2 regions of the Enterococcus sp. AMC1086 genome follow, and region 2 is predicted to be linked to the other one. Evidence: riboswitches for the same ligand, from Rfam matches in the RefSeq annotation. Region 2 holds a riboswitch; the other holds the start of a gene.
What was found. Region 2 has a riboswitch for magnesium ahead of AC4BC4_RS06370 (MgtC/SapB family protein). Riboswitches for the same ligand answer to the same signal wherever they lie in the genome.
Positions count from the first base shown of each region.

Region 1: it holds a riboswitch for magnesium, as region 2 does, so the genes downstream of both, AC4BC4_RS04095 (LCP family protein) here and AC4BC4_RS06370 (MgtC/SapB family protein) in region 2, are expected to answer to the same signal.

Region 1 covers NZ_CM177100.1:857,138-861,711, reverse strand. Annotated here, with positions in the region: gene AC4BC4_RS04100 (FAD-dependent oxidoreductase) at 1-703, opposite strand, end outside; gene AC4BC4_RS04095 (LCP family protein) at 864-1,778, opposite strand; M-box (ykoK) riboswitch at 1,954-2,122, opposite strand; gene AC4BC4_RS04090 (DUF4303 domain-containing protein) at 2,387-2,884, shown strand; gene AC4BC4_RS04085 (DUF4809 family protein) at 2,928-3,320, opposite strand; gene AC4BC4_RS04080 (alpha/beta fold hydrolase) at 3,782-4,543, opposite strand.
Region 2 covers NZ_CM177100.1:1,371,621-1,376,194, forward strand. Annotated here, with positions in the region: gene dnaI (primosomal protein DnaI) at 1-404, shown strand, start outside; gene AC4BC4_RS06365 (hypothetical protein) at 652-1,122, shown strand; M-box (ykoK) riboswitch at 1,266-1,436, shown strand; gene AC4BC4_RS06370 (MgtC/SapB family protein) at 1,644-2,291, shown strand; gene AC4BC4_RS06375 (GNAT family N-acetyltransferase) at 2,321-2,821, shown strand; gene mgtA (magnesium-translocating P-type ATPase) at 3,054-4,574, shown strand, end outside.

The sequences.
Region 1 (4,574 bases), 510 kb from region 2:
TAGCACTGTCACATAATAGTTGAGACTTTTTTGTTTCGATTAGAAGTCCTGCTTTTGTGTCTGTTACTTTTTCAACGGTCTCATCAAAATGGAAAACAACACCGCGAGAGACCATTTCAGCTTGCACAGGCTGGATCATCTCTTCATCAAAATACTTAAACAATAAATAGTCCATACGTTCAAAGAGATGCACTTCTTTTCCTTTTTTTAGCAAGGTATCTGCAGCTTCTCCACCAATTTGACCACCGCCGATCAACGCTACTTTATCACTATTTTTCAAACGTTCGATTGCGTTAAAAACGCCAGGTAAGAATTTATATTTTAAAACCTTTTCCGAATCACTTCCTAGAATCTTTTGCGACCATTGACTAGAACCCGTTGCCAATATCAGTTTATCAAAAGACATTAAAAATTCAGATTTTTTCTTTTCATATTTAATGATATGTTGTTTTGAATCCATACTAACCACTTTTGAATTCAACATCAAACAAATATCACGATCTATTAGATGTTGTTCTGACATAAACTGAGCCTTTTCGATAGGATCGATCGCTTCATTAAAGTAAAGATTGATGCCACCAGGTAGGTAACCAATTGTTTGCTGCTTCTCTATTAAATAAATTTTAGCAGTAGGGTATTTTTTTCTGATAGCCAAAGCAGCTGATACTCCAGCAAATGACGCACCAATGATCACAACTTTCACAGTAAAACCTTCCTTCTAAATGAATAAAACGTTTGCTTAAAGCATAGCACAAGCCTTGTCCATTCGTATAGAAATACACTAATTTTTTTGTACTAAAAAAATAACCCATACACTCCTCTAAAAGAGAATAGACAGGTTATTTTATTTATATAATCAAGTTTTAATTGGCTTTCAAAAACGCTTTGATCGCTTCAGCATTTTTTTGTTCATCCAGTTCGATTACGCTTCCTGATTCAGTATAATCATTAAAGTTCCATGAATCTTCGACAGGAACAGATAGTGATTCTAAAGGTTTTACCTTTCCAGTAAGGAAATCCTTCGCTAAATCAATCAATAAACTAGTTGGTACATTTGTATCGATTTTCCCTACCATCTTACCAGCCACTTGAGGTAATTCCCAAATTGGAATCAAATCTTTAGACTGTGCGATTAATGCATCCATCACTTGTTGCTGACGTCTGATACGTCCAAAATCGCCTTCTTCATCCATTCTAAAACGAGCGTATTGCAATAAGCTATTTCCGTGCAATGTTTGTTCTCCTTTAGGAATATCCACACCATCCAAATTAATATCTTTTTCAGAATCGATCTTAACTCCTTTTGGATAAAGTTCATCAATGATATCACTAAACTCTTTAAAATCCATAACAACATAATAATTGATTGGCAAATCAAAGTTCGTTTTCAGCACATCTTTTGTCATTTGCGCGCCACCATATGCGTACGCTGCATTTATTTTATCTTGTCCGCCATCAGGAAATGTTACATAACTGTCTCTCATGATCGATATCAATTTAGGCTGTTTTGATTTTCCATCATAGTGCGCCACCATCAACGTATCTGAACGTCCTTGATCTTCATCATCATCCCTCGAATCATTTCCTATGACCATAACCGTCAGCTCTTTATCACTCGTTTGTTCATCACCAGTAAAATTTTTATTTATTGTAGGAAGTTTTGATTCACTTTTTTCTTTTGCTGCTTGGAATGAGACTGCAGCATAGCAGGCTGCACTTACAATCACAAGAAGAATCGATAGTAAGGTAATCGTCACTATTTTCACAGATTTTTTCATTATTTGTTCCTTTCTAAACTTAAAATTGAATGGCTTGTTTCCAATTAGAGTATCGCTTATGAAACTGGGTAGCTCTTGAGTAAAAAGAAAAAATCCCTCACCAAGAATACTCAGCGAAGGGATTAGATTATAGGGACTAAGCACATGACACTGGTCATGGATTTCCAACGTATCTATATCTTCTCTTCGTTGAGTTTTAGCACTATATAACGTAAAAAGCATTACTTTTAGCTACTTTGAAAAACGCCTTAATTCGACGAAATTTGTCCTACCCATACCTGTCTTTCGACATTTTTGAGCAGTAGCTTGTGTTTATATAGGAGCCTCACCTAACAAGTATTTAATTCAGTATAAACTATAAGCGTATCGTATCACAAAGTCAAATGAAATTTTGGATAAATTAATCAAAGTCGTAACGCTGTTATTAAAAAAATCACTTTGTAGTCGCTCTTACAATGGAAAAAGGCGATAAAGACAACTATTTTCGAATAAAGAATCTTTACATTTTCTTAAAAAATAGTGATTTTTCTATAAAAATCAACTTTAGATAGACTTTCCCAGTGATATCTGTTTCAATGTTTAAAAGACAGAATACCTGGAGGGAACAAATGGAACACTTTTTAGAAAAACAACAAGAATTCTTTTTCAACTTTTTAACAGACAGCATCGAAAACTTTTTATTAGATCATTCTGATGAAACATTCTACGCATTTGCTTTAAACTGCAATATTCATGAAGAAGGTGAAATCAATCTTTGCTTTAATACTGTGGAACTTTGGCAAGAAACAACAAGCTATTATACAAGTAAAGGCCATAGTAAATCACAGTTAGAAGAAATAAAATACAATTCAAGCGATTGGGATGAGACACAACAGTTTGCTTCTCTCTATTTATTTGACGATTGGGTGGAAGACGAACAAGATATAGAAACTGTTCTTGAATGGCTTTGCCAGCAACTGATTCTCTTCATTGATAGTGAAACATTCAAACGTATCCCAAAAACAGAGGATTTCAAACTATTAGTCTGTGATCAAAACGAAAATCCTTCCGACTCACAAGAACGATTTGAAAAATTTGGAATGTCAGAAATTTTTCAAATAGAATAACTAAAAACATACCCTGTAATCTCAGTATGTTTTGTATAATTTTTTATAAACTAAAATCCAATTCTTCTACATAAAAAAGAGTGGATAAGATTTGATTCACTATCTTCACTAATTCTTTCTCATCCCTGATTTGATCTTTGGTTTCAATTTTAATTGTATCATTTGAATACGTCAGAAAATCATATTCTTCTTTAAGCGTGACTTGATGATCATTTTTTTTATACATCGTATAATCATCAATCACATCCATCTGGTACTCTCGTTTATAACCATTCTTTAAAACAATCGCTGTTATAAGTGCATTGACTGTCAATGATTCTATGGGGATCTTTTGCTCATCTATTGTCAACGTGTAATTTTCGTCCTCAATAATCCCGCAAGCATTACAGCCTCCGTCTAATAAATTAACCGTTTTAGTGATCGTTGCTTTTTTCATTGTTCCAAATCCTTTCCCTTCTTTTTGTTTCTTTACATATTATACCAAAAGTAATAGCACAATAAAGTGATTCTACTACTTTCAAACAAGCAAATTATAAATAAGTAATAAAAAAAAAATTCTCTGATTTTATTTCTAAAATAACAATAGATTTATCATTTAGTATATAATATCATAAAGAAAAATAGAGACGTTAATAAATTAAAAAAACTTTATAAACTAATTTTTTCTACTACCTTTCTCCATATTTTGATCTGCTATTTTTTTGTTAATAAGCCTATGAAAAAGATCAATTTTTCACAACTTATTTTAGAGAGGATGTACCATCGTGCATTTGAAATGAAACATCGTAATATTTTAGCTCGTTTTGATTGTTCACATCTAAATTAGAGTTAAGAATAGAGAATAAACTCAGCATAACCGGGTTTATCCTCTAATTTCAGTCAGATTCTTTAAATAATTTAACTCAAAAATTCCTTTTCAAAAAACTCAGCCACAACATCCATCATTTCGCCTTTGACTAGGTGCCCTTCGCCTTCACCAGTGATAAACTTACTACGGTCAGCATAAGGTTCTCCTTCGATCATTTGATAAAAATCGGCCATATCTTCATAAGGAATTTTAGGATCTTTAGTTCCGTGCCAAAATAATACTGGACGCTGTGCTAATTTTTCTGGCGCCTCTGAAAGATCATAATTCGCCACCCAACTAAGCAATAACGGTAAGTCCCTTGGCACAAAAAAGTCCATCTCAGCTGATCGGTCCATCACTCTCTCAATATAACGCTGCGGTGCTGGCGTTCCCATCATACAAGCTGCTATTTTTATTTCCGGATGTTGCGTCAATAATGCACAAGTTGTAATACCACCCATTGAAACACCACCAACGCCAATTTTTCCTGCTTCAATCAGCTGTTGTTTCTCAAAATGACGTATCAATTGAGCAAATTCAACAATATTATATTGAATACTTGACCAAAACGTCACTGATGGAATCGGAGATATCGGCCCTGTTTTTCGTTCCCCATGGTTCATCGCATCAGGTAAAATCACGCGCATTCCTTTTTTCGCTAATTTTCTAGCTTGAGTCAGTGATAATTCTTTCGCCGACTGCCATCCATGATAGTAAATGATTAAAGGCAAGGGATTATTCTTCTCTTCTTCTGGTACAATTTCCAGAACCGGAATCTTTTTGATATACCGATGCCTAATACTAACCTTCATCTTATTCACTCCTAAAAATAGTTTTTATTTA
Region 2 (4,574 bases):
TAGGTGCGATTGCTAATAGCTTAGCTGAACGTGGTTTTATTACAACAATCGTTCATTTTCCAACATTTACAGTTGAAATGAAACAAGCAATTGGGAAAGATATGGTTGGTCCAAAACTTGATGCTGTCAAGAAATCACCCGTTTTGATGATCGATGATCTTGGTGCAGAATCGATGACTTCATGGATTCGCGATGATGTGTTAAGTGTTATTTTACAATATCGAATGCAAGAGCAATTAGTGACCTTCTTTTCATCAAATCTTGATTTAAAAGACCTAGAAAAACATTTATCCGTGACTCAACGAGGTGAGCAAGAACCTTTAAAAGCGCGTCGAATCATGGAACGTATTCGATATTTAGCACAAGAAATTACAATGTCTGGAAACGATCGAAGAAATGGATAGAGGAATATTACTGATTATCCTCTCTCCAGGTTTTTAGTGAGGTTGGAACAGAAGTGTTTAACTCTTATTTCCGAAGTTTTTACTTCTGTTCCCACCGTTTATTCAGATTTTTTAAGGCTAGGACCTAACTCGTAGAGCTATGTCCTAGCCTTTCATTTTTTTTATTTTTATTAAGTATACATGATGAGGATGGACGATTGTAGATTCTATCGCTTATAATAAAGTATCAATTTTTGGAGGACGTAACATGAAAAAAATCGCAATAGCAGTTTTAACTGTATTTACGCTGATTTCTTTAGGAGCTTGCGCACAAAATAAAAAAGATTTGTCAAAAGGAAGTGAAGAAACAGCAATGAGCAGCCAAAAAGATCAAGTGATTGATGAAACGCTGAATACTAAAGACAAAGACGAAACGCAATCAATATTTACCGCAGTTTTAGTTGAAGATGCTACGAAAAATGAAACGGTGGACAAATCGATTCGATTCGTTTTAAAAGACGTCGAAGTGGTTGAAGACCCAGAAAAAATAATTAATATGATGAAAAATGATGGCGTTATTTTAAATGTACCAAAGGAACAATTGGCTGATGGCCTCACAGAAAGTGAGTTTAAAGCTGGGGATACTATTCAATTTACTTTAGCTGGCTTACCTGCGATGACGATGTCGATTCCACCTCAAGTCGCTGGAAATTCAGTCGTGAATGTCGAAAAAAAATAATAAATTTAAAAAATAATCAATGTTGATAAATAGTGCAGCTGCACGTTTGTAACATTGGTTATTTTATTTTTGTTAGAAAAATGAATAAAATGCTATTGACATTTGTTTTAAAACGGTGGTATAGTTTCATCTGTAAGTTAATTAAATAGATTTGTTAGGTGAGGCTCCTATACAAACACAGGCTACTGCCCAAAAACATCGAGAGATGCCAATGGGTAGAACAGGGATTGTCGATTACAAGGCTTTTCATAAGGTAGCTAAAAGCTCTGCTTTTTACGTTGTATAGTGCCAAAACTCAACGACTAGATCATACAGGCTTTTTTTTGTGCGCTTATTTATGACCTTCCGCTGAGTTTTTGGCGGAAGGTTTTTTGCTTTAAATCACTACGACTGTTGGAAAAGCAGAGTAGAGGATGAACGGTACTTGCTAAAAAGTAATATGTCCGCGAAAAACCAATCACCGATAAACAAATCTAGGGAAGGAGCAAACCAATGAATTTTTAATCAATATTATCGCTAGTATATTTGCTGGAATGATCATTGGCGTAGAAAGACAGTGGCGAAAAAAACTAGCTGGAATGAGAACAATGACGTTAGTAACGTTTGGCTCAAGTCAATTCGTTTCATTATCCGGTTTAATTCAAGATGACAGCAGTCCGACGCGAATTGCGGCTCAAGTCGTAAGTGGTATAGGTTTTCTTGCTGGGGGTGTGATTTTACGAGAAGGATTTAGTGTGACTGGGATCAATACTGCAGCAACTTTATGGTGTTCCGCAGCAGTCGGAAGTTTGATTGGCGCAGGATTTGTGATCGAAGGGGTGATCTGTTCTATTGTTTTAATGTTAGTCAATATTTTATTAAGAAACCTATCGTTCAAAATGGATGACTTAACTGTTCAAAGACAAGAAGAACAAGCCGATTCGATTCATTACCTATCAGTGATTACTAGTAATACAAGTGAAGTAATGCTTAGAACAGAAATTATTCAGTTATTGGATAACTATTGCCTAACCTTTACAAAATTTTCTTGTACTGATTTGGCTGGTAAAAAAGTAAGGCTATTTTTAGAAATCGAAGCTGCAAGAAATGGGACGCTCGCAGTGAATACAATTATTTCCGAATTATCCCAACTATCAGAAGTCATAGAAATTAATCAAATGAGCAATTAAAAGAACGGAGGAATTATCATGGTAAAACAGTGACTGTCAAAATTATCGATTGGAACAGTGAAGAATATTGGAAAGGAATTTTATTAAGAAATAAGTTCCTCAAAACGAGCGCGGGGAAAGAATGGATCAAAGAATTACCTGTAAATGAAGAGCAGGATATCCATATGGCTGCATTGATTGATGGAAAAGTTGTAGGAACCTTACTTCTTTTTAAAAGCAGCAAGGCAATAGCGCAAATTAAACAAGTGGCGATAGATGATCAGTATCAAGGATTTGGTATCGGAAAACAATTACTTGAATTTGCAGAAAAAATCGCGGATCTTATGAATTTTCAATCAGTATTTTTAACCGGCCGTAAACAAGCTTGGGGATTTTATACTCATTTAGGGTATCAAAGCATTGGCTATGCATATTCGGAGGGACAAGTGGTCTTAAAAAGATTTGAGAAAATAATTTATACCCAAAATGACCGACGAAAGGTTGAAATCATCAAAAATATAATGCTAAAGGAGATGGAAACAAATGGATGACAGTAGTCAGATGTTCAAGGACTTATGCAAAAAGAAATCTGTTGAAGAAAATATGTTTATTATTGTCTATTTGTTTCTAAGGCAAACAAGCAAGATTCTCCTGTAACAGATTCTCTTTTTCCATCAGTCCGATTCCTAAAATAGATAAAAATCATGAAATTTCAGATGACGAATTCTCGTATCAAACACTTGAAATTTCTTCGATAAGCGTTTTGGAAAGAAGGAGAATTATATGGATAAAAAAGTAGTATTAAATAGAAAAAATAACCAATCATATGAGTATTTTGCACGAAACTCGGTAGAAAATATATTGACATTTTTTAAATCTTCAAAAGTAGGATTGACGAATCAGCAAGCAATATTATCAAGAGAGACATTTGGCGAAAATACCATCACTTACGGTAAAAAAACACCGTTATTCGTTGAAATAATAAAAGCTTATTTTACACCATTTACGATTGTTTTGATTGCTTTAGCTATTATCTCGTTTGTAACAGATTATGTCATTGCCCCACCTGCTGATCGTGACCTTGTCGGTGTAATGATCATTATAGCAATGGTTTTGATCAGTGGTACCATGACGTTATTTCAATCAGTCAAATCAAATCAAGCAGCAGAAAAATTAAATAACATGGTGCAAATAACAGCAACTGTTGTTCGTAGAAAAAAACAACTTGAACTTCCAATCGAAGAAGTGGTTTGTGGAGATATTATAAAATTATCTGCAGGTGATATGATTCCAGCTGATATTCGTTTAACTAAAACAAAAGATTTGTTTGTTTCTCAATCTGCCATGACAGGTGAAAGTTACCCAGTTGAAAAAAGAGCTGACTACAAATTGAATACGAATAGTGCAGAAACTGAATACGAAAATATTGTGTTCATGGGTAGTAATGTAATCAGCGGTAGTGCAGAAGGAATCGTTATTTCTGTGGGAGATGATACACTTTTTGGAAAAGTAGCCCAAGATGTATCTGATAAAAATCCTCAAACAAATTTTGATGTCGGCATCAGCAAAACGTCTTGGTTGTTGATTCGATTTATGTTGGTAATGGCGCCAGCAGTATTTTTGATCAATGGTTTGACGAAAGGTGACTGGTTTGAAGCATTTCTTTTCGGTTTATCTGTCGCTGTCGGTTTGACACCTGAAATGCTTCCGATGATCGTAACGACAAATCTTGTCAAAGGTGCTTCAAGCATGGCCAAAAAAGGAACGATCATCAAAAATTTAAATGCAATTCAAAATTTTGGTGCAATCGATATTTTATGTACAGATAAGACAGGAACATTGACGCAAGACAAAATTATCCTAGAGTATCATTTAGACTGCGATGGCAAAGAAGATAGCCGAGTATTGCGCCATGCCTTTTTCAATAGTTATTATCAAACGGGCTTGAAAAATTTAATGGATGTAGCGATTATTGATGCAGCCAAATCGGAATTGTCGATTGATCCTTCTAAGTACACAAAAGTAGATGAAATTCCTTTTGATTTTAAGCGACGTCGCATGAGTGTTGTGATTGAAGACGAATCTGGTAAAACGCAAATGATCACAAAAGGTGCGGTAGAAGAGATGTTGGAAATTTCCAAGTATGTCGACTATCAAGGAACAGTTACCCTCTTAACGGAAAACCTTAAAAAAGAAATTTTGAAAACCGTTGAAGAATTAAACGAAGATGGTTTACGTGTATTAGCTGTATCTCAAAAAACAAATCCGGCTACAATTGATGAGTTTTCTGTTTCAGATGAAAAT